DNA from 2 places in the Lactobacillus sp. ESL0233 genome. Region 2 is predicted to be linked to the other one. Evidence: predicted binding sites of a transcription regulator. Region 2 holds the regulator's gene; the other holds the start of a gene.
The links. Region 2 encodes LexA, which represses DNA repair genes until DNA is damaged. Its sites were predicted from a motif close to CNAACANNTGTTNG; they were not measured.
Positions count from the first base shown of each region.

Region 1: the regulator LexA is predicted to act here: its motif matches at 1,777-1,790, upstream of recA (recombinase RecA).

Region 1 covers NZ_REHH01000006.1:159,768-164,204, reverse strand. The annotation lists gene rny (ribonuclease Y) at 1-450, opposite strand, end outside; gene recA (recombinase RecA) at 601-1,692, opposite strand; gene F5ESL0233_RS02455 (ABC transporter permease) at 1,844-2,503, opposite strand; gene F5ESL0233_RS02450 (glycine betaine ABC transporter substrate-binding protein) at 2,496-3,425, opposite strand; gene F5ESL0233_RS02445 (ABC transporter permease) at 3,438-4,061, opposite strand; gene F5ESL0233_RS02440 (ABC transporter ATP-binding protein) at 4,061-4,437, opposite strand, start outside.
Region 2 covers NZ_REHH01000007.1:345,625-350,061, reverse strand. The annotation lists gene trmD (tRNA (guanosine(37)-N1)-methyltransferase TrmD) at 1-644, shown strand, start outside; gene rplS (50S ribosomal protein L19) at 756-1,103, shown strand; partial or broken gene F5ESL0233_RS04720 (phosphorylase) at 1,331-1,570, shown strand; gene lexA (transcriptional repressor LexA) at 1,826-2,449, opposite strand; gene F5ESL0233_RS04710 (DUF896 domain-containing protein) at 2,596-2,844, shown strand; gene F5ESL0233_RS04705 (YneF family protein) at 2,914-3,129, shown strand; gene F5ESL0233_RS04700 (ABC transporter ATP-binding protein) at 3,199-4,437, shown strand, end outside.

The sequences.
Region 1 (4,437 bases), on a different contig from region 2:
CTTTAGCTCTAGTTCTTGCTTACGAAAGTGATTTTCTTTTTCAATTAATTCGGCTTCCTTTTCCGTCAATAAAGAGTTTTTATGTTCAAAAGTATCTTCTTGTTGCTTTAAACGATTAGTATCGCGTGCAACCAAATCGCGCTTAACATTTAATTCATCTTCAACCTTTTGTCGATAAGTTTGAATTTGCTCTTGCGCTTCAAGAATTTTTTCTTTTTTAATATTTAGTGCACTCTGCTTTAAAGTTTCAGCAGCTTGCTTTTGAAAACTTATTTCAGCTTGAGTAGCTGCCACTTGAGACTTTGCTTCAGCTAAAATATTATCAGCATTCTTTTTGGCATTTTGAGCTTTCTTTTCCCAAATATTTTTTCTGAAATAATAGCCAATAATTAAACCTAGTAAAATTGAAATAATAGCAATCGCGATGGGAACCAAAATTGTTTTTATCATGATTACTATCGCCTTTTTTATTTTTAGATTATTCACACAAACTTAATGATAAATAACCTAATCACTTATGTCAATCAACTAAAAAAAACCTTGACCAAAATTTATAGATCAAGGTTAATTTCTTCAATTCTAATTACTTTTGTCATCTACTTATTTTTCAGCAGAAGTCGTTTTAGTTTCTGGTTTGGTTGCCTTAGCTTTTTTAGCTTTAGCATTTTCTGGATCTTCACGTTCAGAAATGGCTTCTTCATCAATACCATAAATATGACGAACTTCCTTTTGAACCTCAGCGTATATTTCTGGATGGTCTTCTAAATATTGCTTTGCATTTTCACGCCCCTGACCAATACGTTCATCTTTGTATGAATACCAAGAGCCAGCTTTCGCAATAATATCTTTATCAGCTGCCATATCTAGCAATTCACCACTTTGGGAAATACCTTTGCCATACATCATATCTACTTCCGCAACTTTAAAAGGCGGTGCAACTTTGTTTTTAACAACTTTAATTTTGACACGATTCCCCGTTATTTCGCCACCAGTCTGCTTAATTTTTTCTGCACGTCTAATTTCTAAACGGATTGTTGCATAAAACTTAAGTGCGCGCCCACCTGGAGTCGTTTCCGGATTACCAAACATAATGCCAACTTTTTCTCTAATTTGATTAATAAAAATGGCAATTGTCTTTGTCTTGTTAATATTTCCAGAAAGCTTACGTAAAGCCTGACTCATTAAACGTGCTTGTAACCCCACATGACTATCACCCATTTCTCCGTCAATTTCAGCTTGGGGAACTAGAGCAGCTACAGAGTCGACAATTAAAATATCAATTGCACCACTTGTAATTAGTGTATCCGCAATTTGTAATCCTTCTTCACCAGTATTAGGCTGCGATAAAATGAGTGAATCCACATCAACCCCTAAGGCTTCTGCATATGCTGGATCCATTGCATTTTCAGCATCAATGTAAGCAGCCGTACCACCACGCTTTTGTACTTCAGCTACAGCATGTAAAGCAACCGTGGTCTTACCAGAAGATTCGGGACCATAAATTTCAACAATTCTTCCCCGTGGATAGCCCCCGACCCCTAAAGCTGAGTCAAGTGCAAGTGAACCAGATGGAATCGTTGAAATTTTAGTATCTGCTTTATCGCCCATGCGCATAACAGCGCCCTTACCGAAGTTCTTTTCTATTTTTTTAAGCGCATTTTCCAATGCTGCCTGCTTTTCATCTTTGGGCAAGACTTTTCCTCCTCTAAAATAATAATCACCAGTTTATACTCATTAATTATACTTTGCTTGAAGATATATTTGCAAGAAATATAGCGAACAAATGTTTAAATAAGCTTAAGCCCTACTAATATATATGCAAAAATAACCCATATTTTTTGATTTATTTTTTTAATCCTTTAGGTTGTACCCAATTTTGGACCAAGTTAAGCAATAGATCAACTAATACTGCCATTAATGCAGTGGGAAATGCCCCAGCTAAAATTATTGCGTTGCCGCTAGTTGCATTAGTACCACGAATAATAATATCGCCTAATCCGCCGGCACCAACAAAAGAACCAATTGAAGTAATTCCAATTGCTATTACTAAAGCATTTTTTAAACCGGCTACAATTACTGAAATTGATAAAGGTAACCGAACCAAATAAAGTAATTGTAGCTTAGTCATTCCCATACCTTTACCTGAATCAATAATATTTTTATCAACACTGCACATGCCAGTATATGTATTTTTAATAATTGGTAACAATGAATATAGCGTAACAGTAAAAACAACTGTTTTTACTCCCAAACCCATTCCAATCATCACGATTGACAAAAGAGCAAGTGAGGGGATTGTCTGAATGAAATTAGCAAATTCAAGCACGAAACTTCCCAAATATGTATTACGGGAAATCACAATCCCCAGCGGAATACCAATAATTGCTGCAAACAATACACCATAAACTGACATTAAAAAAGTACGATTAAATTGACTAAGTATATAATTGCCATTATGTTGATAATAATAAATAAATTGTTGCCATAAAGTTAAATTAGCCATTATTTTTACCCCTAAAAAAATTATGTTTTACCAAAAATTGATGGGCCACGGTAGAGGGTTCTAGTAATCTATCATCTACTTCAAAATTCATTCTTCGTATGTCATGAATACTAATATTCCCCACTAATCTCATCAAAAGCGGCTTAAGGTCGGGATGATTACGTAATAAATAATTATTAATTAACATGCCGCAATTATATGGCGGAAAAAAATGCTTATTATCCTTTAATAATTTTAATCGATAGCTATCAATTCGCCCATCTGTAGAATAACCTAAAATCACATTCACTTTACCACTTTTTAGGGCGGAATAAACCAGACCAATATTCATTGGCTCAATTTTGGTAAAAGCCATATGATACGCTTGTTTAAACTGCCTATAACCAACTCCTGGCGCATTAATCCATTCCGAAGCAACTCCAAATGAAAATTTATTTTGCCATTGTTTTAAGTCAGAAATTTTATATAAATTATATTTTTTTTGTGCACTTTTTTTCACCATAAAGGCATAATTATTGGCAAAGCCGTAAGTAGGAAGATATGTTTGATCCCACCTTTTTTTCGCCTCACTTCGCACTGTTTGATTGGCTCTTTTTGCATTTTTAATTGGAGTTAGATGTAAATTAGCAGTCAATTCACCCCCATCATAGGCAACCGCTTGGATATCAGCATCATGACGATACAATGCTTGATGCTGCATTGGGGCTGACCCTAAATTATTAACAATGGAAGCTCGATATGGCGTTTCATGTTCAATTAGTTGAACAATTATGTTAGCAACAATTTGAGATTCAGTTGTTGTTAAGGCAGTTACTCTAATTTGATTGCTACTAGGTTGATTATCAACTAATCCACACGCACAAGTAGCTATCATGGTCATAAATGTGATGGTAGAAATTAATATTTTTGCTCGTCTTTTCATTACTAAGCCTCCCTACATACCTTTAGGAATAATTTTTTTCTCTAGTAAACCAAGTAAAAAATCTGTTAATAATGCTAAAGCAATTACTGGGAGGGTGCCACCAAGAATTAAATCAGGTTGATAAAGACTAAGACCACTAAAAATAAAATCGCCTAATCCTCCAGCTCCAATATAGGAAGCCAATGTTGCCCAAGCAATTATATAAATTGCAGCTAAACGAATTCCAGCCATAATTACCGGCATTGCTAAAGGGAGCCTTACTTTAGTAATCAATTGTATTTTGGTCATGCCAAGACCACGAGCAGAATCGATAATATTAGTATCCACATTGGTTAGTCCCACATAAGTGTTACGCAAAATTGGCATTAAACTATACAAAAAAAGTGCAATAATTGCTGGCAAACGTCCTACTCCAAATAATGGAATCATCATTGCTAATAATGCAAGAGCTGGAATAGTTTGCAAAATGCTCGTAATCGAAATTATTATTTTCGCAATTTGCGGAATTTTTAGTAAAAAAACACTTAACGGAATTGCTACAATAATTCCTAAGGATAATGAAATAGTCGCTATATAAATTTGCTGCCAAGTTTTAACAATTAACTCTAATCCATGTTGAGCTAAAAAAGCAACCATTATTTTACCTCTTTTTCTGATTTTTTAATTAAAGCTGTTTTATCACCCCATATTTTTTCATAAATTACATTAACCAGGCTAGAACGAGTTACTATACCTACTAATCTTTCATTATCGTCAACAACCGGAATATATTGTCCAGCGCGGCTTAAAATTCGACTAAAATTATCACGTAAATATTCATCTGGTCTTAGGACTGGAATTTTAGTTAATAAAATTTCACTAATCTTATTAGCTTGGTTATATTTTTTCTGTAACTCATTAATTGAAATATATCCTTTAAAGTGATTTTTGAGATCAACAACTAACAGCGTATCAACTCGATGTTCCTTCATCATTGCTAATGCAGTCGTTAAAGAAGCCGTTTGATTAATTT
Region 2 (4,437 bases):
ATAAGTGGCAATTAAATTTAGTCAATTTTCGTGATTTTACGGCTGATGTTCACCATCATGTTGATGATGCACCATATGGTGGCGGCGCCGGAATGGTCCTACAGATTATGCCAATTAAAAGGGCACTTGATTCCTTAAAAAATAAAGGAAAAGTAATCATTACAGCTCCGCAAGGAAAAATTTTTAATCAACAAGTTGCTCAAAATTGGGCACGTGAAGAAAATTTAACCTTTATTTGTGGTCATTATGAAGGTTTTGATCAACGGGTTTATGATATGGCTGATGAAGTGGTTTCAATCGGTGACTATGTTTTAACTGGTGGGGAACTGCCAACGATGAGTATGATTGATGCAACTATTCGCTTGTTACCTGGTATTTTAGGCAATGCGGCCTCACCGATTGATGAAAGTTTTTCTCATGGATTACTAGAGTACCCACAATATACCAGACCTGAAAATTTTGAAGGCATGAAAGTACCGGCAGTGTTAACTTCTGGTAACCATCAAAAAATTGCTGAATGGCGGCATAAAGAAGCGTTGAAAGTGACTTATCTTAAAAGGCCGGACTTACTTGAAAAATATGTTATGACTACAGCCGAAAAAAAGATGTTAAGTGAAATTAAAGCTGAAATTAACAAAGCTTGATTTGCACTCAAGAATTTGCTAAGATAGTTCAGGTGCTATACAGGCACTAATAATTAGGGGTGTTCCGCTGGCGGAAGTAACGTTAATGAATGCCGAAGAAGGAGAAAAACAATGGATCCATTAATTCAAGAATTAACTAAAGAGCAATTACGTGATGATATTCCTGATTTTCGTGCAGGGGACACTATCCGTGTTCATGTACGTGTTGTTGAAGGTAGTCATGAACGTATTCAGATGTTTGAAGGCGTTGTAATTAAGCGTAAAGGCGCTGGTATTGCAGCTGCTTACACTGTTCGTAAGATTGCTTCTGGTGTTGGTGTTGAACGTACCTTCCCAGTTAATGATCCACGTGTAGCTAAAGTTGAAGTATTGCGTCATGGTCGTGTACGTCGTGCTAAGCTTTACTACTTACGTGAACGTCATGGTAAGTCTGCAAGAATTGCTGAGAAGCGTCGTTAATCAAATAAAAAATAGAACTGTCTTTAGTTAAAGACAGCTCTATTTTTTTATGTTAAAATATTGCAAATATTATTTTAGCTAGAAGGTTTTAAAGTGCGACAGCCATTTTTATTAGATTTTGACGCAAATCAATATGTTGTAATTAATCTAACCCATGAAGCTAAAAAACTTTTATTACCAAAAAGGAAATTGAGCAATTTTTGCTGTAACATGAACATTAGTTAAAAGGATTTTTTAGAGAAACTGCTCAAAAGGTAGAACAATTTAGAGAACTTGGTGCGGCTTGCGTTGAAATGGAATGTGCAGCCATGGCTGCGTGTGCACAATTTCGCCGAGTTGATTTTGCGCAGATCTTATTTACGGCAGATTCATTAAGTAATATTGAATGTCACAATGATAGGGGCTGGAGGCTGGATGCTCATGAAACTGTTCTCACCTTAGCGGCTAAGATAATTGCTGAATTTTAAGCAAAGCTTGTGAAAAATATGGTTGTGAAACCTATATGAAACATTGGCGTATTTCACAAAATAAAATAAATAAGTTGATATTAAAGCATTTATCAAAAAAATAACGCCAAAACTTTGTGAATCGAATAAATCTAATAGATGTGGAAAATTGGCATTACTTTTTGTTAGACTTTTTTATAAAAAAACTACAAATATCAATTTAATTGCAGTTAGATATTTGTAGTTAAAAGTTATTGATTAGGCTTTTTAGCCAATTTAGAAAATGTTATTGCGATAAAGTCCAACCACTTTACCTAATATTTGTACTTTATCTAAAATAATTGGTGCCATATTGTCATTTTCAGGTTGAAGACGATAATGATCTTTTTCTTTATAAAAGCGTTTAACGGTTGCTTCATTTTCATCGGTCATAGCAACTACTATTTCACCATTAATTGCTGAACTTTGCTTGCGAACAATAACATTGTCACCGTTTAAAATGCCAGCATTAATCATACTTTCACCATGAATTTTTAGCATAAATAGGTTATCTGAATCATTAGCTAAATCTGGCGGAAGAGGAAAATAATCTTCGATATCTTCAACTGCTAAAATTGGTTCACCAGCGGTTACCACACCAACTATTGGAATTTCAGTAGCTTTAATGCCCAAAACTTTTTTACCTTGAGCGGTTACTTCTAAGGCACGTGGTTTAGTAGCATCTTTAAGCAGGAGTCCCTTTCGTTCAAGTCGTGTTAAGTGACCATGAACAGTTGAAGTAGATGATAGTCCTACTTCATGGCAAATTTCGCGCACAGTAGGCGGGAAGCCACGCTTTTGGACAGTATCATAGATATATTGGAGAATTTGCAGTTGTTTAGGATTTTGCTTGGTAGTCATAAATACGCTCCTATAGTAATGACAATTATCTTAAATTAAGTTTATTTTAGCAGATATTAGGGTTATGTGCAAACAAACGTTCTAAAAGCTTAGACTTTTTTTATAGTTAAAAATAAGGTAGACTTTTTTATTGAGAGGTGCAAAGAATGACAAAAGACAAAGAAAAAAAGATGGTTGACCGAATCAATGAACTTTATCATAAGAAAAAGGCTGAAGGTTTAACTGCTGAGGAAGAAAAAGAACGAGAAAAATTACACCAAGAATTTATCAAAAACTTTCGGGCTAGTTTTAAGCAAGATGTCGAAAATTTGGTAATACTTGATAAAGATGGTAAAGAAGTTACTTCTGAAAAAGCTAAAGCGATTCAACGGAAAAAAGGTTTAAGAAAAAATTAACTTTAGCCTTTAATTTTAAATGATTTTTAGGTAAGATATATTTATTGGACAAATTGAGGTGACTGTTTTATGAATTTAGGGTTAGAAATTTTTTTAATTATTATTGCACTACTAATTGGTCTTGTAGGAGGCTTCTATGGTGCAAGAACTTATATGAAGAAATATTTTAAAGATAATCCACCAATCAGTGAAGATATGATTGTTGCCATGATGTCACAAATGGGACAGAAACCTTCGGCTAAGAAGGTCAACCAAGTAATGAACATGATGAAACATCAAAAATAAATAATTTTACTAGATTGAAAAAGACGGGGTTTATCTCCGTCTTTTTGTATAAATAAAGTTAGGTGAATAATGAGTATATTTTATAAATTAAGTTGGTTCTTTAAACAGGAGAAAAAAAGGTACCTCATCGGTATCACATTTTTAATATTAACGTCTTTTGTCAATTTAGTCCCACCACGTATTTTAGGCTTAATGGCTGATCAATTAAATCGAGGGCATATTTCTTGGAGTGAATATACCTTACTGATTTTGACAATTGTTATTGCTGCTTTATTATTGTATAGTTTTCGCTATTTTTGGCGAAAGCAGATCTGGGGCGGTGCTGCAGAACTCGAGTTACAATTACGGTCAAAGCTATTTCGTCATTTTATGGAAATGGATCGGACTTTTTATCAAAGACATCGAACTGGTGATTTGATGGCTCATGCTACTAATGATGTTTCGGCAGTGCAAGAAGTGGCAGGTGAGGGGGTACTGACCCTAGTTGATTCTTTGGTCATGGGCTTATCTACCATGGCCGCTATGGTGACTTTTGTAAACTGGCGTTTGACAATAGTTGCTTTATTACCCTTACCATTTTTAGCTGTAGGGGCTTGGAAGTTAGGTGATAAACTACACGATTCGTTTGATAAATCTCAAGCAGCTTTTTCCCGTTTAAATAATAAGACGCAAGAATCAGTTTCTGGAATAAAAGTAATAAAAACTTTCGGTCAAGGAAAAGCTGATGCGGCAGCATTTAATGCTATGGTTGCTGATACAATTCAAATTAATAAACAAGTATTTAAGTGGGATTCAATGTTTGATCCCTTAAGTACCTTACTGATTGGCTTAACTTATGCTATAACTATCATTTATGGTGGGCTAATGGTGGTTAATCATTCATTATCAGTTGGTCAGCTAGTTTCCTTTATTGCTTATATTGGCAATATGGTTTGGCCCATGTTTGCAATTGGCTACCTTTTTAATATTTTAGAACGTGGCAGTGCTAGTTATGATCGGATTGAAAAATTACTAGCTGAAAAGCCTGAGATTACAGATGATAAGGCTGATCCAAATTTATCTGCGACTGATATTACTGGCGATTTAGTATATCATATTAATTCTTTTGCCTATCCTGATGAACCTAATCTCCCCGTACTACATCATATTAATTTCACTTTAAAAATCGGGCAAACATTAGGTTTAGTCGGTAAAGTTGGAGCTGGTAAAACTTCAATCATTCAACTGCTTTTACGGGAATTTGATAAGTACGATGGTCAAATTACATTGAATGGTTTAGATATTCGGCAAATTCCGTTAGAACTGTTA